One region of the Halomonas sp. HL-93 genome, then DNA from elsewhere that is predicted to be linked to it. Evidence: predicted binding sites of a transcription regulator. Region 1 holds the regulator's gene; each other region holds the start of a gene.
The links. Region 1 encodes sigma-54, which starts transcription at its own class of promoters, with help from an activator protein. Its sites were predicted from a motif close to TGGCACNNNNNTTGCTNT; they were not measured.
Positions count from the first base shown of each region.

Region 2: the regulator sigma-54 is predicted to act here: its motif matches at 3,741-3,758, upstream of speB (agmatinase).
Region 3: the regulator sigma-54 is predicted to act here: its motif matches at 2,727-2,744, upstream of GA0071314_RS12270 (sugar phosphorylase).

Region 1 covers NZ_LT593974.1:2,445,809-2,453,044, forward strand. Annotated here, with positions in the region: gene GA0071314_RS11385 (KpsF/GutQ family sugar-phosphate isomerase) at 1-323, shown strand, start outside; gene GA0071314_RS11390 (KdsC family phosphatase) at 344-880, shown strand; gene lptC (LPS export ABC transporter periplasmic protein LptC) at 887-1,465, shown strand; gene lptA (lipopolysaccharide transport periplasmic protein LptA) at 1,469-1,969, shown strand; gene lptB (LPS export ABC transporter ATP-binding protein) at 1,980-2,729, shown strand; gene GA0071314_RS11410 (RNA polymerase factor sigma-54) at 2,834-4,249, shown strand; gene hpf (ribosome hibernation-promoting factor, HPF/YfiA family) at 4,336-4,644, shown strand; gene GA0071314_RS11420 (PTS sugar transporter subunit IIA) at 4,649-5,122, shown strand; gene rapZ (RNase adapter RapZ) at 5,213-6,094, shown strand; gene GA0071314_RS11430 (HPr family phosphocarrier protein) at 6,167-6,436, shown strand; gene pmbA (metalloprotease PmbA) at 6,458-7,236, opposite strand, start outside.
Region 2 covers NZ_LT593974.1:536,042-543,277, forward strand. Annotated here, with positions in the region: gene GA0071314_RS02390 (ABC transporter substrate-binding protein) at 1-923, opposite strand, end outside; gene GA0071314_RS02395 (ABC transporter ATP-binding protein) at 935-2,086, opposite strand; gene GA0071314_RS02400 (sigma-54 interaction domain-containing protein) at 2,199-3,617, opposite strand; gene speB (agmatinase) at 3,838-4,788, shown strand; gene GA0071314_RS02410 (YjiH family protein) at 4,934-6,316, shown strand; gene GA0071314_RS02415 (5-guanidino-2-oxopentanoate decarboxylase) at 6,327-7,236, shown strand, end outside.
Region 3 covers NZ_LT593974.1:2,627,306-2,634,541, reverse strand. Annotated here, with positions in the region: gene GA0071314_RS12280 (DUF6691 family protein) at 1-16, shown strand, start outside; gene dsbG (thiol:disulfide interchange protein DsbG) at 29-772, opposite strand; gene GA0071314_RS12270 (sugar phosphorylase) at 931-2,694, opposite strand; gene nrdR (transcriptional regulator NrdR) at 2,838-3,314, shown strand; gene ribD (bifunctional diaminohydroxyphosphoribosylaminopyrimidine deaminase/5-amino-6-(5-phosphoribosylamino)uracil reductase RibD) at 3,317-4,480, shown strand; gene ribBA (bifunctional 3,4-dihydroxy-2-butanone-4-phosphate synthase/GTP cyclohydrolase II) at 4,523-5,680, shown strand; gene ribH (6,7-dimethyl-8-ribityllumazine synthase) at 5,694-6,185, shown strand; gene nusB (transcription antitermination factor NusB) at 6,178-6,672, shown strand; gene thiL (thiamine-phosphate kinase) at 6,732-7,236, shown strand, end outside.

The DNA.
Region 1 (7,236 bases):
GCCCACTACGCGACGCCTTATTGGAAATCACCCGGCAAGGCTTGGGCTTCACCTGCGTGGTGGACCCCAACGGCCAACTAGCCGGCGTCTACACGGATGGCGATTTACGCCGCACGCTGGATAACTTCCACGATTTGCGTGAAGTGCGGGTAGATGACGTCATGACGCGGCCCGGCAAGCGGATATCCCCCGACCTGCTGGCGGCGGAAGCCGTGCGCATCATGGAGGACAACCGCATTACCGCCCTCGCGGTGGTGGATGAACAACAACGCCCAATAGGCGCTCTACATATGCATGACCTGCTCGCCAGCGGCGTCATTTAATTGAATCGACCGGAGGCTCAATGACCCTTTCCACTGACCTACTCGACCGACTGCGTCGCATTCGCTTATTTGCCCTTGATGTTGATGGCGTACTCACCGACGGTCGGCTTTACTTTCAGGCCGATGGCGTGGAAATCAAAGCCTTCCACACCCAAGACGGCCATGGGCTCAAACTACTTAAACGCGCGGGTATTTCAGTCGCCCTGATCACCGGTCGTGACTCACCCATGGTCAGTCAACGCGCCGCTGCGCTGGGCATTCCTCACGTCTACCAAGGCTGCGAGGATAAATTGACCGTGCTGCGCGACCTTTGCCAACGCCTTGGGCTTGAACTGCCTCAAGTAGCGTATTGCGGCGACGACCTACCCGATTTGGCAAGCATCAAGCGAGCGGGGGTCGGGATCACGGTGCCCAACGCACCTGACTACATGCACACCCATGCTGACTGGGTGACAGAGCGCCTGGGCGGCCACGGAGCGGTTCGTGAAGTCTGCGATGCGCTACTCGACGCCCAAGGGCACTGGGGCGCCGTCATCGATACCTACTTACACGGCTGAGGAACTATGTTGAAGCAACTTCGCACGCGCGTGGGACTTGCGCTGATTGTGCTGGCCCTCGGCGGCATGCTGGTATGGCTGGACCCTGGCGGCCCGCAAACTGTCCCCCAGGACCCAGATGCGCGTGCGGAAGAGCCGGGGCATGTCCTACACAATGCCGAGCTCACGCTATTTGACGAACAGGGTAATATCCAGCAGGGGCTGACCACACCCCGCCTGGTACATACCCCTCAATCTGCGACGACCCAGACCGAAACACCCCACGCCACACTTTATGACAGCGAGCGACGCGTGTGGAACGCCACGTCAGAGGTGGGCACGCTTAACACTCGCTCCCAGGAACTGACGCTTTCCGGCAATGCCAAGCTCATAGCACCCGAAGAGGGCTGGCAACTCGATACAGATGTCCTGCACTATGAAGGGAAAAACGCCCATGCATGGAGTGACACCCACGTGCTACTCCAGCAACCGCCCCAGCGAACAACGGCGCAGCGGATGGATGCATGGCTAAACGAGGATGAGGTGAGGCTTGAAGATAACGTTCAAGGCCACCACCCCCCAGAGACGCAACCTGGACAGGAATAAAACATGAAAGCGTTTATCTACACGGCGGTTGCCGCTGCCTGCTTAGTCCCTTTTTATGCGCTGGCGGATAATCACCAGCAACAGCAACCGGTTGAAGTCGAAGCCGATCAGCTTGACCTTGACCAACGTGCCGGTACGGCGGTTTACACCGGCGACGTAGAGGTTCGCCAGGGAGATATGCTGATCAGAGGCGATGAAGTTGAAATCCAACGTAACGAAGAAGGCGAGCTCTCGCGGGCGACGGCACTGGGTGATCGCGCCTATTTACGTCAGCAACCCGAGGACCAAGATGGCCCGATAGAAGGCTGGGGCCGGCGCGTGATTTATCACGTCGCCGAGCGCCGGGTTGAGTTGATTGACCAGGCAGAAATCATTCAACAAGGCGACCGCTTCACCGGCGGACGTTTGGATTATTTCATCGACCGCGAGGTCGTCGAAGCGCGTTCCGATGTTGAGAACCAAGAGCCGCAACGCATCCGCATGACGCTGCAACCCGAAGACTAAGGAGAGCCCGATGGTAGCTGCCGCCGAAAGCGCAACTCGAACGCTACACGCCCGCCATTTGGCAAAAAGCTATAAGCGCCGACGCGTCGTAAAAGATATTAACCTGGACATCTCCCAAGGCAGCATTGTGGGTTTGCTTGGCCCCAACGGCGCGGGTAAAACCACCTCGTTCTATATGATTGTCGGCTTGGTCAAGGCAGATGCAGGCAGCGTCGGCATCGACACCCTTGATCTTTCTCGCGCCCCTATGCACGAGCGCGCCAAGGCAGGCATTGGCTACTTACCTCAAGAAGCGTCGATTTTCCGCAAGCTTTCCGTCGCCGATAACATCATGGCCATTTTGCAGACCCGAAGCGACCTGGACCGCGCCGGACGCGAAGCTCGTCTGGAAACACTGCTAGAGGATTTTCATATCACCCATATCCGCGACAATATGGGCATGAGCCTATCGGGTGGTGAACGGCGGCGCGTCGAAATCGCTAGGTCACTGGCCACTGAGCCTGCATTTATTCTGCTCGATGAACCCTTCGCGGGCGTAGACCCTATTTCAGTGGGCGACATCAAGTCGATTATCCGCGCATTGAAGGACCGGGGCATTGGCGTATTGATCACCGACCACAACGTGCGTGAAACGCTGGATATATGCGACATCGCCTACATTGTCGGCGATGGCCACATTATTGCCAGCGGCACACCAAACGCCATTCTTGACAATCAAGAAGTGCGCGACGTTTACTTAGGCGCTGATTTCCGTCTGTAAAGCTATCAATGGCATATTTATTGCCGGTGGCATGCTTATTGCACTTGCACCAAAACAAAACTCGCACTAGGGTGGATGCTTTCCGATAACCGAATGGTTCTCTGATGGTCATGAAAGCTTCTCTTCAACTGCGAATTGGCACCCAGCTCACCATGACACCTCAGCTGCAGCAGGCAATTGCTCTGCTGCAGCTATCAACGCTCGATTTACGCCAGGAAATTCAGCAAGCGCTGGACGCCAACCCCATGCTTGAGCAGGAGGATGAGTTCAGCGAACAAGCCGCCAGCGAGCCGGAAGAAGCCGAATGGGCAGACAGCATCCCCACAGAGCTCTCCGTCGACAGTGACTGGTCGGATACCTACCAGGACACGGGCAGTACCGGCAGCTCGAGTGGTGAGGGCCCTGACTTTGAACGCCAAGCGGCGGGGCAAAGCCTACACGGCCACCTCCTCTGGCAACTGGCCATGACCGATTTAAGCAGCCGCGAACAGCTGGTTGCCGAGAGCCTGATTGATGCTCTCGATACAAACGGCTACCTCACCCAGCCACTCAACGATATCCGCGAAGGGCTGCGCGCCCAAGGCGTGGAAGGGCTCAGCCAGCGTGAGGTTGAAACCATCTTGTTACGGCTTCAACAGTTTGAGCCCACCGGCGTGTTCGCCCGTGATCTTCGCGAGTGCCTGATGCTACAACTCGCCACGCTACCCGACGATACGCCGTTATTGATTCCCGCGCGGCGTTTGGTGCGCCAGTTTCTGGAAGCCTTGGGCAAAAATGATCAACGTCTACTCAAGCGACGATTAAGTCTCGACGATGCGCAGCTAGACGAGGTCGTCCAGCTCATCCGCAGCCTTGACCCGCGCCCAGGCAGCGCTTATAGCGCCACTGACGACAGCTATGTGATCCCCGATCTAGTGGTTCGCCACGATAACGAAGGCTGGCACCTCGAACTCAATCCAGAGGCGCTGCCTAAGCTCAGGATTCAACCCGACTACGCCAGCCTGATTAAGCGCGCCGACAAAAGTCAGGATAACCAATTCCTCAAAGACCACTTACAGGAAGCCCGCTGGCTGATCAAAAGCCTCTCCAGCCGCAACGACACGCTACTGCGTGTCGGCCGCGAAATCATCACTCGCCAAATCGGCTTTTTAGAGCAGGGCGAAGAAGCCATGAAGCCGCTTATTCTGGCGGATATTGCGGATGCGGTAGAGATGCACGAATCGACGATTTCTCGCGTCACCACCCAGAAATTCATCCATACCCCAAGGGGTATTTTCGAGCTTAAATACTTCTTCTCCAGCCAAATAAGCGGTCAAGACGGTGACAGCCACTCCAGTACGGCGATTCGTGCACGGCTCAAAAAATTAATTCAGGAAGAGCCCTCCGGCAAACCACTGTCGGACAGCCGTTTAGTGACTCTACTTGAAGACGTCGGCATCCACGTGGCACGCCGCACTGTCGCCAAATATCGAGAAGGCATGGGCATTCCCTCATCCAGCGAGCGACGTCGTTTGCGTTAGATAAACGGAAACTCATCACAAGGGCTTTGCTTAACGGCAAAAAGGGTTACAATCGAAGAACAGTCCGATGGATAAGGAGTACGTCAATGCAAGTCAATATCACCGGTCATCATGTGGAACTGACTGACGCCTTGCGTGACTATGTCAACGAAAAGTTGGAACGCGTCGAGCGCCATTACGACAACATTACCACCGTGCAGGTAACGCTTTCGGTTGAAAAAGAGCGCCAACAGGCGGCCTGCACGTTGCACGCAGCAGGTGCTGACTTGCACGCCGAAGCCCTTGATAATGATATGTACGCCGCCATTGACGCCCTAGCGGACAAAATCGATAGGCAACTCGTTAAGCATAAGGAAAAAGCACAAGCCCGCGCCCAAGGCGCAGGCGTGCGTTAATTCAATGACGTTGGCCACTATCCTCCCCCCGGAGCGCGTTCTCTACGATGTGCCTGGGGGCAGCAAAAAACGGGTGCTGGAGTTTTTCAGCACCTTCATCGCGCAAAACATCCCAAGCCTCGATAGCCAGGAAGTATTCAGTCGCTTGATTGGGCGTGAACGCCTGGGCAGCACGGGAATTGGCAACGGTGTGGCGATTCCTCATGCGCGAAGCCCACACTGTGAATCGCCTATCGCGGGCTTTCTCAAACTCAATGAAGCGGTCGACTTCGATGCAATTGACGGCGATCCGGTGGATTTGGTGTTTGTCCTACTTGTGCCCGAAGAAGCGGACGACACGCATTTGGCCTTGCTGGGCCAAGTCGCTTCCATCATGAACGACGCCGACACACGCCAGCAGCTACGCAAAACGGGCAGTCAACGTGAATTGCTGGATCTCATCTCCGCCAAGATACGCGACCAAGCAGCCAGTCAGTAACCCGCTGGCACGTCCGGTGGGTATAGATTGAGTTAACGTCTTAATCTGGCTGGTTACCCACGTCACTTGACCGCAAGCAAGAGAGCCTTCATGCAACTCGTCATTATTAGTGGACGATCCGGGTCAGGCAAATCAATTGCCTTACAGGCGCTGGAAGATTTGGGCTATTACGCCATTGATAATTTGCCAGCCATGCTACTGGACTCGCTGATTGATGAGCTACGCGACCAGGGGGAACGCACCCATCTGGCGGTTAGCATTGATGCGCGCAATCTGCCGGGCGCGCTTGCTAAGCTTCCCAAGCTTCTCGAAGAGCTTCGCCAACGTACCATCAAGTGTCAGATTGTATATCTGACCACCGATGCACGCATTTTGCTGGAGCGCTATTCGGCTACTCGAAGGCGCCACCCGTTAACACGCAATAGTACGCTCACGCTTGAAGAAGCCATTGATCAAGAAGAGCAAACGCTGCACGAAATCCGTGACCTCGCCGATCTCACTATCGATACATCGCGCCTGTCAGTACACGATCTTCGTCGTCGTATCACCGACCAGGTAGCGCATCAGCGACGTGATCAGCTAACGCTGACCTTTGAGTCATTCGGCTATAAGCGCGGTGTGCCGCTCGATGCCGATATCGTTTTCGACGTGCGCTGCCTGCCTAATCCTTACTGGGATCCCTCTCTGCGCTCGTCTACTGGCCGCGATGCCGATATAATTGCGTTTTTAGCTAACTATCCCCTGGTCGATGACATGGCCAGCGATATTCAGGCGTGGCTTGAACGCTGGCTTCCGGCCTACCAAAACAGCCAGCGCAGCTACATGACCGTCGCGATAGGATGTACCGGGGGTCAGCATCGCTCAGTGTATATGGTTGAACAACTGGCGCAGCGCCTCGCCGGACAAGCAGGCGAGGTACAGTTACGCCACCGCGAGCTGGGCTTACAATACACGGTCAACGCGCCGCTTTAGTATTAGTTGCCCTAGCCGTATAGCAAGGGCCATCATCCATTGCGACGACCCTAGCAGCCAAAAGGAATCAGGGTGCCCGAACGTAGACTTACCCTTACAAATCAGCGCGGCCTTCACGCTCGCGCTGCGACCAAACTTGTACAGTGCAGCCAGCAATTTGACGCCAACGTACGTGTCTTAAAGCAGCAGCAGGAAGCCGATGCCGCCAATATCATGGCCCTCTTGATGCTTGCAGCGCCTTGTGGCACGGAGCTATGCATAAGAGCAGAAGGCAATGACGCCGAACAAGCGCTGGATGCGATTCAAGCGCTGTTCGACGCACGTTTCGACGAGGACAAGTAAAGCCCTGCCTGCCTTGCTAAGTTAGCTACCCGCGATAGTCATACCATCAATCAGCCAACTGCCGGAATGGATACTGCCCCGCCGGTCAATGTCATCACCCACGCCAATCAAGCTTGCGTACATACGCTCCAGATTACCGGCAATAGTGAACTCTTCTATGGGGTATTGAATCACGCCTTTCTCGACCCAGAAACCCGCAGCACCGCGTGAGTAGTCGCCGGTCACGCCGTTAATTCCCTGGCCCATTAACTCGGTCACCCAAACGCCAGTGTCCATTTGTTCCAGCAGCGACGCCTGGCTGGTTAACGGCGCGGTAATGCGCATATTGCGTGCGCCGCCAGCGTTACCCGTCGTGGTCATACCCAAGCGCCGGGCGCTGTATGAAGACAGCATGTAACTTGCAATCTTGCCGTGGTCGATAAAACGATTATTGCGCGTTTGCACGCCTTCCCCATCAAACGGGGAGCTAGCCGTCGCCCCGACCTCCATTGGCCGCTCTTCGAGGCTAAACCAATCAGGGAACAGCGGCGTGTTGAGCCGATCACACAGGAAAGAGGCCTGACGGTATAGCGCACCGCCCGCCAGGGCACCCATTAGATGGCCCACCAGACCACTCGCCAGACTGGGGTCGAACAGCACCGGATAAGTCCCCGTAGGCGGTCGTTTGGCCCCCAGCCGACGCAGAGTTCGTCTGGCCGCTTCGCGGCCAACCGCTGCCGGGTCAGATAGCTGATCAGGATCGCGCGCCGAGGTGTAATCCATGTCACGCTGCATACCCTGCGCGTCTTCGGCAATCAGCA
Region 2 (7,236 bases), 1.9 Mb from region 1:
AAATTACCGCCGCCGGTGGGGCTGCCACGTTGGGTTTTCATCGGTAGCATGGCGACGCCAAAGTCAAAGTCGGCCTCACTGCGAACGGCCGTCAGGTTGCCGGTGGTATGCCACATCATGGCAGTGGACTCTTCGATAAAGTTCTGGCGTAGCGTGCCCCATTCAATAGTACCGTCGGGCATTGCCGCGTGCTCATCCGCTAGGGATACCCAGTATTCGAGCGCCTCCACAGCGGCGGGGTCGTCAAAGTACACCTCGGTGCCGTCTTCGCTCATCAGGCGGTGGCCGTTTTGAAACGCGAAGGCCTGAAACATCCAGTACGGATAGCCGGTGGAGGGCACCATGACACCCCACTGCTCCTCGTCGGACGCCTCTCGCACGGTGGCCGCCATCTCGGCCATTTCTTCCCAGTTTTCAGGGGGTGTCTCGGGGTCAAGGCCAGCGGCTTCAAAGGCGTCTTTGTTCCAGAACAGTACGATGGTCGAGCGCTGGAAAGGGATGCCGTAGGTTTTGCCGTCCAACTGGCCGTTTTCCATTAGCCCTGGGTAGAAGCTGTCGAGCCATTCGCGTTCTTCGTTGGTCTCAACCAGGTCATCGAAGGCCACAATAGCGTCTTGCTCAAGCAACTCGTACAGGTCGATGGAAAACAACACCGACAGCTGCGGCGTATCGCCGGCTTCAATGGCTGACATTGCGCGTACACGAGTGTCGTCGTAGTTGCCAGCGTAGATAGCGTCCACGTCGATATCGGGATGCTCGCTTTCAAATTCGTCAACCAAATCGTCAACCACATCGGTAAGCGCACCGCCTACCGAGACGGGGTAGTACATGGTCAGTTCAATCGGGTCGTCGGCGACAGCCTGGCCAGCGCTTAACAGGCCCGCGGTGAGCGCGGAAAGGGCAAACGGTATTCGTGCACGCATGGGGTAACTCCTCAACGAGGGGGGTGGAGTACAGCGTCTTGAAATGAGCTGAAGGGCGAGGCACTGGTGGCCGTCGTTTCAGCGGTGGGCATCAGGTGATAAGGCGAAAGGTCATCACGGCGCAGCCCATCGTCACCGAACAGGTGAGCGGCGTGGGCGGGCCAGCCAATCCGGCATGTCTGGCCGGTGATCGCGTGGCGACCGCTCAGCCGAATCCTCAAGGTGTGTTCGCCTACCGCTAAGTGGGCGATGGTGTCGGCGCCCAAATATTCATCGTTCAACACCCTTGCAGTGACACCGTGGGCGGCTGAGTGACGTAGTTCGATATCTTCCGGACGAACTCCCAGTTGCCCGCCGACGGCTGCCAGGGGCGCTACGGGCGTGGTCGGTTCACCCTCAATAACGGCGCCGTTGTCACCTGCCACCAGCGGTAGCAGGTTCATGGCCGGGCTGCCGATAAAGCTTGCGGCGAAGGCGCTGGCGGGGCGGTTGTAAAGCTCGTCGGGCGTACCGTCCTGCACAATGTGACCGTGCTGCATCAGAATCACACGGTCACCCATACTCATGGCTTCCACCTGGTCGTGTGTGACGTAGACCACCGTCATATTCAGGCGGCTCTGTAGTGCTTTTATTTCCCGGCGCATATCGCTGCGTAGGCGAGCGTCCAGATTGGAAAGCGGCTCATCCATCAGGCAAATCGGGTGTTCGGAAATGACGGAGCGCGCGAGGGCAACGCGCTGGCGCTGGCCACCAGACAGTTGAGCCGGTTTGCGGTGCAGGTAGTCGGTTAGGTCGACTAATTCAGCGACTTTGGCCAACCGCTCGCGCTGTTCTGCCTTGGGGACCTTGCGGCTGCGTAGGCCAAATACGATGTTGTCGGCCACGTTCAAGTGCGGAAATAGGGCATAGGACTGAAACACCATGCTCAGCCCGCGATCGCCGGGCGGTAAGCGGGTTACGTCGCGCTCACCAATATAAATATGCCCGTCGCTGGCTTCTTCTAAGCCCGCGATCATACGCAATGTGGTTGATTTACCGCAGCCCGACGGCCCCAGCAGAATGACGAACTGCCCTGGCGTCACGTCGAAAGAAATATTATCGACAGCGGCGGTCGCATCCCAACGTTTAGTGACGCGTTCCAGGCGGATACGCGATTGGTTCATAACACACATCACCGGCTGTTGATTGTTATTGGTACAGCTTGTGTTGAAGGTGTTGCACTTGCATGACACTTATATGGATGGGTTGTTACGTTAGCTGTGTCAAGCGAAATATTTACCGAGTGACTTTAATACCGTAGCGCTGCAGGCGTCGAACGACGCTGGATTGGCTGATGCCCAGCCGCTCGGCGATGGCATAGGTGCTGGGTAACGTCGCGCTGAGCTGTGTGAGCGTTTCCCGCTCCAGCCGCGCGAGATATTGCTTGAGGGTTTCGTGGGGCTCGATGGGTGCTGCGTCGGCAGTAGGCGAGGCGCTTTGCACATTCATCGACGATTGCTCGGTATAGGGGTGAGCGCCGGGAGCTTCGATTTGATCGCTAGGACTTGAAAGCCAGACTCTTTCCAACCAGTTTTCCAGCTCGCGCACATTGCCCGGCCACTCGCTTCCCATCAGCGTCGACCATACTTGATTGCCCAGAATTTTTTGTCGGCCGTAGCGCTGGTTCAGCCGGTTCAAACAGGCATCGACAAGGTCAGGGATATCCTCTCGGCGGTCGCGCAGTGGCGGTAGAGTGACGGGAATTACGTTAAGGCGGTAGTAAAGATCCAGCCTAAAGTGCCCGGCTTCGACCTGTTTGCCTAAGTCCTGATTGGTGGCCACTACCAAACGAAAATCAACCCGGCGCGGGCGCGTATCGCCTAAACGGGTCAGGCTGCCGTCCTGAATTACTTTGAGTAGCTTGGTTTGCATCAACAGCGGCAGCTCGCCGATCTCATCCAAAAATAATGTGCCGCCTTCGGCCTGTTCTAATAGGCCCGCTTTACCTTGCCTTGCGGCCCCACTGAAAGCGCCAGGCTGATAGCCGAACATCTCGGATTCGAAAAGGTTTTCGGGGATGGCTGAACAGTTGACCTCGATAAACGGGCCATCGCGTCGGCCACTCCAGCGGTGTAACTGCTTGGCAAAGGCGGTCTTACCCACGCCGGACTCGCCAAGCATCAGCACGTTGGCATCGGAAGGGGCAACCCGCTTAAGCAGCAGGGCAATTTCGCGCATGACATTACTTCTGACCTGGAGATTATCCAGTGCGTCATCTAATGCCTGTTCTTCGGCGTCGGGCGCGGCGTGGCTGCGTTTTAAGTGTTCGCTGAAGCGTTTTTGCAGCAGAGCATATTCGTCTTGTAGTAACTGCAAGTCGGTTAGGTCCCGCGAGCGGCTAATAATGCGCTCAAGTTTGCCGTCCACAAACACTGGATAGGCTTCAGCAATTACCCGGCGCCCCGTCCCGGTAACCTGCATAAGCTGCGCCGGCCTTCGCGTGCGCATCACTTCCAGGGTGATCGACGGCTTTAATATCCCTGCTTGCTGCAGTTGCTGAACCGTGCTGGAAAGCAGCTCTTCTCGGGAGACACCGTAAACCGCTTCTGCCCCGGGGCTAATATCCAGCACGCGACCCTTGCCACTAACAATGAAGAAGTGGTCGTTGGCCGTCTCCACAATCGTTTGCAGCACGCAACTGTCGATGTCGCTCACCGGCTGGCTCCTATGATGCGTTTTTGAATCGATGATTCATTATTGAATCGGCAGGCGGATTGTTTCAATGCATTTTTGCATCAAATAGCTGGCGGTAGCGCCTATTTAGCGGTTTCGGCGACTTGGCACGCTCTGTGCACTATTTATTAACAGTTAAATAGCGCTTTAAAAGCGATCGCATTGCGATTCAATAATTTCCAAGAAGATCGAGGAGAGATGCATGTCGGACTTCAACCAGCCGCTGGGTGGCAACACAATGCCCCGCTTTGCGGGGCCCACCTCTATGATGCGCCTGCCCACGCAGGAGACTGCCAAGGGACTCGACGCGGCGTTTATTGGCATTCCGATGGACATTGGTACCTCGAACCGCCCCGGCACACGTCTCGGGCCGCGCCAGATCCGTGATGAGTCACGCATGCTTCGTCCTTATAACATGGCGACCCGCGCGGCTCCCTTTGAGAGCCTGCAAGTGGCCGACATCGGTGACGTGCCTATCAATACCTTTCACCTGCCAAAAAGCGTCGACATCATCACCGCGTTTTACGATGACGTGCTCAAGCACAACTGCATTCCACTTACGCTCGGTGGCGAACACACACTGACACTGCCTGTATTGCGTTCCATTGCCAAAAAGCATGGCCCAGTAGGGCTGATCCACATCGATGCCCACGCCGATGTGAACGAGCACATGTTCGGCGAACCAATTGCCCACGGCACGCCGTTTCGCCGCGCCCAGGAAGAGGGGTTATTAGCCCATGGCAAGGTGGTGCAAATTGGCCTGCGCGGCACCGGCTACGCCGCTGAGGATTTTGACTGGTGCCGCGACCAGGGTTTTCGCGTGGTCCCGGCGGAGGATTGCTGGTACCGCTCGCTGGCGCCGCTGATGAAAGAGGTGCGCGAGCAGATGGGCAACATCCCGGTGTATATCAGCTTCGACATTGACGGGTTGGATCCGTCGGTGGCCCCCGGCACCGGAACGGTGGAAATGGGCGGGCTGACCTCTGCCCAGGGGCTGGAAATCGTGCGTGGCGCTGCGGGCTTAAATATTGTCGGCGGCGATCTGGTGGAAGTCTCTCCTCCTTATGACACCAGCGGTAACACCGCACTAATGGGGGCCACGTTGCTGTATGAAATGCTCTGCGTGCTGCCAAGTGTAAAGCGTAGCGATTAAACCGATGACGTCAGGAAATTGCGATAGAAAAGCGTCGGCTTAACAAGGCGCAGTCGATAAATAGACAAGCTAAAGCAGCGGCGCTTGTCGCCGCGACCAACGCCGCCAACTCACCTCCAATAAACCTTCAATACAGGTGAATTTTATGTCCTCCTCGCATATGCAGCTAGACGAGCCAAGCGCCGATGAGCCGATCCAACGGCGCCATCTGCTTAAATTCTTAATTCCTTCCTTGATCGGGGTGCTGTTGTTTCTGGTGCCGTTCCAAGTGGGTGACACCATTAATATCGGCATGGGCCTAATGGCCGATGGCTTGCAAACATTACTGGGCTCGGCATTGCCTGCGATTGCAGTAATTGTGCTCTGCCTATCGGTGGTGGCGACGCTTTACGTCAAGCTGGTCGATCCCAGTTGGGCGAAAGTCGGCGTACTGCAGGAGATGTTTCACGTCGGGTCGGTATGGCTTGCGATGCGCATACTAGGTGCGATATTTGCTCTGATGACTTATTTCCAGTTTGGGCCTGAGTTTGTCACTGCGTCGTTTACCGGTGGGGTGATGCTCAACGACCTGGCGCCGGTTCTACTCACCTTCTTCTTCTTTGCCGCGCTGCTGCTGCCTTTTCTGGTGGAATTCGGCTTTATGGAGTTTATCGGCAGCCTGGTGCGCAAGCCGTTCCGGATTATTTTTAATTTGCCGGGGCGCAGCGCCATCGATGCCACCGCCTCATGGATGGGGTCGGGTACCGTCGGCGTGCTGATCACTACGCAGCAGTATGAGCAGGGCTATTATAACGGTCGTGAAGCGGCGGTGATTGCCACCAATTTCTCTGTGGTATCGATTGCCTTTGCGCTGCTTGTGACCAGCTTTGTGGATATCAACCACCTGTTTGTGCAGTTTTACTTCACAGTAGTGGTTGCGGGATTAATCGCGGCGGTAATTGTGCCTCGTTTGCCGCCATTGTCTCGTAAAGCCAATGACTACTACGAGCCGGTGGGCTGTCAGCTAAGCGAAAAACGTACCGCAAAAATCGGCCTGTTTCGTTATAGCCTATTGCAGGCAACCCGCCGCGCCGCTGGTGCCCCAGGGCCTCAGAAGTTAGCGCGATTAGCGCTGCTTAACGTAATGGATATCTTCCTTGCGCTGTTGCCTCTGGTGTTTGCGATCGGCACGGTGGCGCTGATTCTAGCGGAATTTACCCCGCTGTTTACCTGGCTTTCCTACCCCATGGTGCCGGTGCTCGAGCTGCTGCGGATTCCTGAAGCGGAAGCTGCCGCGCCCGCGACGCTGGTGGGCTTTGCCGATATGTTCCTGCCCGCGGTGCTGGCGACCAACATCGAAAGCGAACTGACCCGCTTTGTGATTGCCTGCCTGTCGCTCACCCAGTTGATCTACATGTCGGAAATCGGTGCGCTGCTGCTCAAGTCGAAAATCCCCATCAAGCTCTGGGAGTTGGTGGCGATCTTCCTGCTGCGTACCGCTATCACGCTGCCGATTATTGCCTTTATGGCCCACACGTTTTTCTTCTAAGGGGGCTGTAATGAGCGATGCCAATGAGAGAACGGCAACGACCCTGACCTGCGCCGAGCTACTGATCCGTCTGCTGCGCGATACCTACGGCGTGAGGACATTGTTCGGCATTCCCGGTGTGCATACGGTGGAGCTTTACCGAGGGCTTGAAAGCAGCGATGTACAGCATGTCACCCCGCGCCATGAGCAGGGCGCGGGGTTTATGGCCGATGGCTATGCCCGGGCCAGCGGCCAGCCGGGGGTGTGCCTGATTATCACCGGGCCGGGAATGACCAATATCGCCACCGCCATGGGCCAGGCCCTGGCGGACTCGATCCCCATGCTGGTGATCTCAAGCGTAAACCGTCGCGATACCCTGGGCATGGGCCAAGGGCGGCTGCACGAGCTGCCCAGCCAGCAGCAGATGATCAGCGGCGTGGCGCGGTTCAGCCACACGCTGCTGGATGCCAGCACCCTGCCTGACGTGCTGGCCCGCGCTTTTGCCGTGTTTAACGGCGCGCGTCCAGGGCCGGTGCATATTGAAATCCCCATCGATTTGTTCAATGCGCCGGTGAGTGTGCCTGTGAGTTGGCAGGCACCTACGCTTTATCGAGCCGCCCCCGACCCAGAAGGGCTTGCCGAGGCTGCACGCTTAATAAAAGCAGCGAAGCAGCCCTTGGTGCTGCTGGGCGGTGGCTGTGTACCGGCGCCGGAGGCGGCACAGGCATTGGTCAACAAACTTGATGCCCCCACGGTAACGACCATCAACGCCAAAGGCCTGCTAGGCCGCGACCACCCGCTGGATTTAGGCGCTAACGCCGCGCTGCCACCCGTGCGTGAGTTGGCGGCCAACGCCGATGTGATTTTGGCGGTAGGCACTGAACTGGGTGAAACCGACTACGACGTGGTGTTTGACGGTGGTTTTCAGCTCAACGGCACGC
Region 3 (7,236 bases), 180 kb from region 1:
CAGGCGCGTTGCCTGACGAGGCTATCGCTTACTCGGGCGCCGGGCCGCCCATCATCGCTTCCAGGCGCTCGTCATTTGGCATGCCTTCAACGCGGTCCAGCCGGGTGACGCCTTCGTCGGTCTGGCGCTTGAAGGCGCTGGTCGGCGTGGCGGAGAGCCCCAGGCCTTCGAACAGCTGGTTGTTGGCGTAGACCTGTTCTTCAATATCGCGAGGTTGAGCGCTGGCGCTGATGCGTTCGCCTTGCTTGTGGTTGACGAGTGCTTCGGCGGGGTCCTCGGCAGCGAGTAGCGCAGCCGCTTTGGCGGGGCTGTCGGCATCTAAAATACCCACCATGATATGGCGCAGTTGCACCTCGCCAGCGTCGACCCAAGGCCGCGCGGCTTCCCAGAAGGTTTGGCAATAGGGGCAGTTAGGGTCGGTAAAGGTGTAAATCACGCGAGGTGCGTCGCGCTGGCCATCTTGAATCCAATGGCTGTCTTCCAGTAGCTGCCAAGTTTCTGCTTCTAGGGGTGCCCGTACGTGCTTATCCAGGGCTGCCTCCTCAAGCTGGTTATCGCCGTCTTGGTCGGTCAGCGAGCCGCTGATGGCATGCTCGCCGTCGGGCGTTAAGTAAATGGTCAGTTCTTGACCCTGCCGGCTGGCGCCAAAGCCGCGCATTCCGCCGGGGGCGTCAAACTCGCCGTGAATCTCAAGGCCTTGATCTGCCAAGGCTTGGATGGGGGCTGGAAGCGAGTCGGCCTGAGCGGTCGGCATCATAAGCATACCGAGCATCGCGCTGGCTATTAGGGTAAAACTTCGTGACACCGGAAAGGGCATAGAGAACCAGTCGCGCATAACGCTCCTTAATCATCGCAAAATCGAGGACCTAGCGTAACGCGCGTGACCTGAATAGGCATCTTTTTCTTGCTAAAGTTTCTATCCTTATAACATTAAGGATTGTTAGTCAGCCAGCGCACAGCATATGGGGGCAGTGGGTCCGTCGGCTGCCAGTCGGTTTCGCCGCTCAAGGGCTGCCATGACGTTGATGATAAAGCGCACTGAACGTCATCACCGAGCTGTTCGAACGACAGCGGCACTTCGGTGACGTTATACAGCGCCAACAGGCGGCGGCCGCTAGCTAGCGGGCCACGCTCGATGGCCAGTAGCGATGGCTCTGAGGCAAGCACCCGCTGTGCGGCATTTGGGTGAAAGCACGGCTCTTGGCGGCGATATTCCAACAAGCGGCTAAGGGCATTGAAGACGTCGTGGGTAGGTGTGGCAGTGCTGTCGAGGAGTAAGTCCAGTTCGCGGCGCTGCCAGCGGCGACGATTGATTGAGCGCAGACGGCCGCTACGTTCAACCCCCTCGACGTCGTTGAGGGTGCCGGTCAGTGTGTGAATGTACAGGGCGGGAATCCCCTGCAGGCTGAGCATGATCGCCTGACTGCACAAAAAGCGCGCGATTTGCCACGGGTCGGGGCCTTTGCGCGTGCCTTGCATGGCTTCAAACCAGGTGATGTTGATTTCGTAGGGTGTGTCGCTGCCGTCTGGGTTACTGCGCATGCTGACAAAGCCACCGAAGCGATGCATCAGTTCAAGCAGGGCATCGCGTTCGTGATCGGGTAGCAGGCCTTCCAGCGGGCGCACGCCAATGCCGTCGTGACTGGCAGTAAAGTTGAGATAGGTACAGTGGTCCGGCAGCGGAGGCAGGCTCGCCAGCCAGGCTTGCAGAGTGCTGGTCTCGCCACGGGTTAGCGTGTGCAGTAGTAGCGGCGGCAAGGTGAACTGATAAATCATGTGGGCTTCGTCGGGTGGTCCGTCGGCCTGGAGGTCAAGCCCGAAGTAGCTGATGTTTTCGTGGTGAGGCACGTTGGTTTCAGTGATCAGTAAGGTGCCCGGGGCAACATGGTCGACGATGGCGCGCAGCAATCGCACCACCGTATGGGTTTCGGGTAAGTGAATGCACGGCGTTCCCAATCGTTTCCACAGAAAGGCGACGGCATCCAGCCGCACGATGCGGGTACCTTGTTCTAGGTAAAACAGTAGGATGCCAACAAATTCCAGCAGCACATCGGGGTTTTCAAAGTTCAGGTCGAGTTGGTCTTCAGAAAACGTTGCCCATAGATAGCGTGTGCCCCGGCGGGTGGAGATAGGCACCAGCAGTGGGCTGCTGCGTGGGCGCACCACGGCCGACACATCAGTGTCCGGGTCGACTTCGATAAAGTAATCACGCCCCGGCAGGCTGCCGCTCAGGTAATCGACAAACCACAGTGATTCCCGCGACACATGATTGAGTACCAAGTCGGCCATCAAATCGTAGTGGCGGGCGAGGGTTTGAATATGCTGCCAATCGCCCAGGTCTGGGTTGACCTCTCGGTAGTGAATCACTGAAAAGCCGTCGTCGCTGCTCCACGGGAAAAACGGCAGTACGTGGACGCCGCTGATACGTTCACCGAGCCGCGCCTGCAAAAAGTCGTTAAGCACCGCTAATGGTGGCGTTTGGTCATCGACAATTGAGTCACCATAGGCGATCAGCCACTGGTCTTTTTCGCTCCAAGATGGTGCATGCTGGGCGCGCTTCCCGGTGGCGGTCGGCGCTTTGCGGGCAGCGAGAAAGTGCGTCAAGTGCAGATTAAGCCGACGCTGAACCTCAGCGGCGCGGGGGCCATAAAGGTGGCTCAAGTGGGCATGAACGGTAGTGTCGAAGGCAGTCATGAAGGCGTCCTAATAAACAGGCTTCCACAAACGGTGCAGCTTATGTGCCAAAACGTTACAATGACGGGTTAAGAACGCATTGACAGGTCATTTTTGCTTTCTCGTGCCACGTTGTAGCACGGGCTGACAATAGGTTGAACGCCATGCATTGCCCCTTTTGTGGTGCTAACGATACTCGCGTGACCGATTCGCGGCTGGTGGCCGACGGTGACCAAGTGCGTCGTCGTCGCCAATGCGCAAGCTGTCAGGAACGTTTTACCACCTACGAAACCGCCGAGTTGGTGATGCCCCGCGTGGTGAAGTCTGACGGTTCTCGCGAGAGCTTCAACGAAACCAAGTTGCGCGCTGGTATGCTGCGGGCGCTCGAAAAGCGGCCGGTCAGTGCAGAAGCGATTGAGTCGGCTGTTGAGCGGATTCGTCAAACGCTGCGCGCCCGGGGGGATCGAGAAATTAACGCTCGCGAGATCGGGGAGTCGGTCATGCAGGCACTGAATACTCTCGATCAAGTGGCCTACATTCGCTTTGCCTCGGTATATCGTAAATTCCAGGATCTGGACGAGTTCCGCGCTGAAATTGATCGCCTTTCCCAAGAGCCCACGGACGCTGGGCCTTCCTCGTGAGTATGACGTCGTTTAGTGCCGAGGATCATCGCTACATGTCACGCGCCCTCGTGCTGGCAGCGCGCGGTTTGTATACCTCCGACCCAAATCCACGCGTGGGCTGCGTGATCGTGCGTGACGGTGAGATTATAGGCGAAGGGTTTCACCGTCGAGCGGGTGAGCCCCATGCCGAGATTAATGCGTTAAGCGCCGTCGGCGACCGCGCCCAGGGCGCGACGGTTTATGTCACGCTAGAGCCATGTTCGCATACCGGCCGCACCGGCCCTTGCGCGCGGGCGCTGCAAGCCGCTCAGGTGGCGCGGGTGGTGGTGGCAATGGTCGATCCTAACCCCCAGGTTAGCGGTCGGGGCATTCGCATGCTGGAAGAGGCGGGTATCGAGGTGTCCGTGGGTTTGCTAGCCTCGGATGCCCGGGCACTTAATCCAGGTTTTATCGCTCGTATGGCGTCCAAGCGTCCCTTCGTGCGTATGAAAATGGCGATGAGCTTGGATGGCCGCACCGCCATGGGGTCGGGAGAATCACAGTGGATTACTGGTCCCGAGGCGCGTGCTCAGGTGCAACGACTGCGCGCCCGTTCCAGTGCGATTCTTAGCGGCGTTGAGTCGGTGATTATGGACGACTCGCGGCTGACCGTGCGCGCCGAGCAACTTGGTCTGGACGACGCCGAGGAAGTGGCTGGTCGTCAGCCGCTTAGGGTCATTGTTGATAGCCAGCTGCGGCTGCCGCTTGCTGCTGCCTGTTTGCGAGCGCCTGGGCGCACTCTGATCATGACCACGCCGTCTCACGACGCCGACAAGCGTGAGCGGCTGATTGGAGCAGGCGCAGAGGTGCAGACTTTACCTGCCGACCCACAAGGCCGGGTGGACCTGCCCGCTTTGCTCGAATGGCTGACGGTCAACGAAGAGGTCAATGAGCTGCTGGTCGAAACCGGAGCGACTCTGGCGGGGGCGATGATCAACGCGGGCTTGATCGATGAAATGCAGCTATTCATTGCACCTACGCTGTTAGGGGGAGAAGCTCGACCGCTTTTTGCTCTGCCAGGACTTACCCTGATGGCTGATCAGCAGCGCCTCACCATTCATGATGTTCGGGCAGTGGGTCGGGATTGGCGGATTATCGCCTCACCGTTAGTGACTGGCGCAAGCGACGATACCAAGGTACCCTGACGCGCGAAATCGCACCCATTGCGACAACCTTTTGGAGATTCCATGGCGCACGCTTCCTCTGGGGAATTAGCCCCCATTGCCGAACTGGTCGACGATATTCGCCAGGGCAAAATGGTGATTCTCATGGACGATGAGGATCGCGAAAATGAAGGTGATATCATCATGGCCGCCGAAAAAGTCCAGGCGGAACATATCAACTTTATGGCACGTTTTGCCCGCGGCTTAATTTGTCTGCCGATGACGCGGGCTCGCTGCGAGCAGCTTAACTTACCGCTGATGGTGCGCGACAACGGCTCAGGGTTTGGGACCAAGTTCACCCTTTCCATTGAAGCCACCGAAGGGGTAACCACTGGGATTTCAGCGGCTGACCGCGCGCGCACTGTCCAGGCGGCCGTCGCCCCGCATGCCAAACCCACGGATATCGTCCAACCGGGGCATATTTTCCCCCTGATGGCCGAGCCGGGCGGCGTGCTGCGTCGTGCTGGTCATACCGAGGCAGCCTGTGATTTGGCTGCTCTGGCGGGTTGTGAGCCGAGTGGTGTGATTTGTGAAGTCATGAACGACGACGGCAGCATGGCGCGTCGCTCCGAGCTTGAAGCTTTCGCCCGTGAGCACGGCATCAAGATGGGCACCATAGCTGACCTGATCCATTACCGTATCGTCAATGAGCAGACCGTCGATCATCTGGAAACTTCGCCGATCATGACCACCCAGGGCGAGATGACGTTGCACGTGTTTCGTGACCGTATCCAGGGTGCGCATCATCTGGCGCTGGTCAAGGGGCAGCCCACGCCTGAGGCGCCCACCACGGTGAGGGTGCATTTGGCCGATACGCTACGCGATGTGCTGGGGCTTACCAAAGGCGAGCAGTGTCGTTGGGATGCCCAGCGAGCGCTGATGGAAATCGCCGCGGCCCCGGCAGGTGTCCTGGTGCTCATTGACGATGGACGACCGCATCAAGACCTTAAAGATCAGTTGGATATTTTTTTAGAACGCGTCCGCCAGCCGCGCACCAGCGATTCTGACGGAGCCGGCAACTACTTAACCATTGGCACCGGCTCGCAAATACTGCGCCATCTTGGCGTGGGTAAAATGCGCTTACTTAGTTCACCGTGGAAGTTTTCGGCGCTTTCCGGCTTTGATCTTGAAGTCGTTGAACGATTGGGCCCGAATGATACTTCCGATGAGCCAACTTCTTAGCAGGTATAAATTGATGCAATCCCTTTCTCAAGTTGAAGGCACCTACGTCGACGTTGATGGCCGGTACGTCATCGTAGTTGGCCGTTTCAACCATCATGTGGTGGATAGTCTGGTGGAAGGCGCCGTAGACAGCCTGGTGCGTCACGGCGTCGACATGGAGCATATCGACATCGTGCACGTCCCGGGTGCCTGGGAACTGCCGCTGGCCGTCAAACGCGTGCTCAAGGTGGTGAAGCCCGATGCAGTCATCGCGCTTGGCGCCGTGATTCGTGGCGGTACGCCGCATTTTGAGTATGTGGCGGGCGGCTGTAACACTGCCCTCAACCAGCTGCAACTCGAGTTCGATACGCCGATTGCCAATGGCGTGCTGACCGTTGAGACAATCGAGCAAGCCATCGAACGTGCCGGTACCAAAGCCGGTAACAAAGGTACGGAAGCGGCCATGGCCGCGATGGAAATGGTCTCGTTGCTGCGCGCTATTGCGCCTGGGGATACACATGAGTGAGCGTAAGCCCTCGGCTGCCCAGCAGGGCCGACAAGCGGCGCGCGAGCTGGCGGTGCAAGGGCTATATCAGTGGCATATGACGGGTAAGTCAATCAGCGCCATTGAAGCGGAATTCCGTAGCCAAGTGCCAGATGACGACCTGGAAGATTATGAAAATTGGTCCAAAGTGATGGAAATCGCTGATCAGGCCCTGTTTCATGAACTGCTGCACAATACGGCTCGCTTTAAAGCGGATTTGGACCGGGAAATATCGCCGCTGCTTGATCGCCGGTTGCAAGACCTGGATGCCGTTGAACTGGCTATCCTTCGTCTAGGGGCCTACGAGCTATCCCGGCGAATGGAAGTGCCTTATCGCGTCGTTATTAACGAAGGTGTTGAGCTGGCCAAATCGTTTGGTGCCACCGACGGCCATAAATACGTGAACGGTATTCTCGACAAGTTGGCTATTCGCTTGCGGAGTGCCGAGGTCAGCGCGCGTCGTCGCTAACCGGCCCAATGGGCTGGGTGATTTCGCGCTCGTGCTGACGCTGCGTTTAAGGGGCCTTTGTGCTTGCCGAATTTGATGTAATCCGACGTTATTTTACGTTGCCTTGTGACAATGCCCGCCAACATGGCGTGGCGTTGGGTGTAGGCGATGATGCTGCCCTGCTGACGCCTCAGCCGGGGCACCAGCTAGTCGTCAGCGTGGATACCTCGGTGGCGGATGTTCACTTTCCAAGCGATGCGCCTGCCGATGCTATTGGCCACCGTGCGCTGGCCGTGGCGCTGAGTGACTTGGCGGCAATGGGCGCCGCCTCGCGTTGGTGTGTCATGGCCTTGACGCTAGATCAGGCACAGTTTGGCGATGATCAAGCCGTCCATGCTTGGCTTGCAGGATACGCGCGTGGCTTTGCCGCACTGGCTGAGCAACACGCAACCACACTTGCGGGTGGTGACGTAACCTCGGGCTCGCTTTCCATTGCTGTGACGGTTATGGGGGAAGTGCCTAACACCAAGGCACTAACGCGTAGCGGTGCTCAGCCTGGCGACGTGATTGCCGTAACAGGCGCGC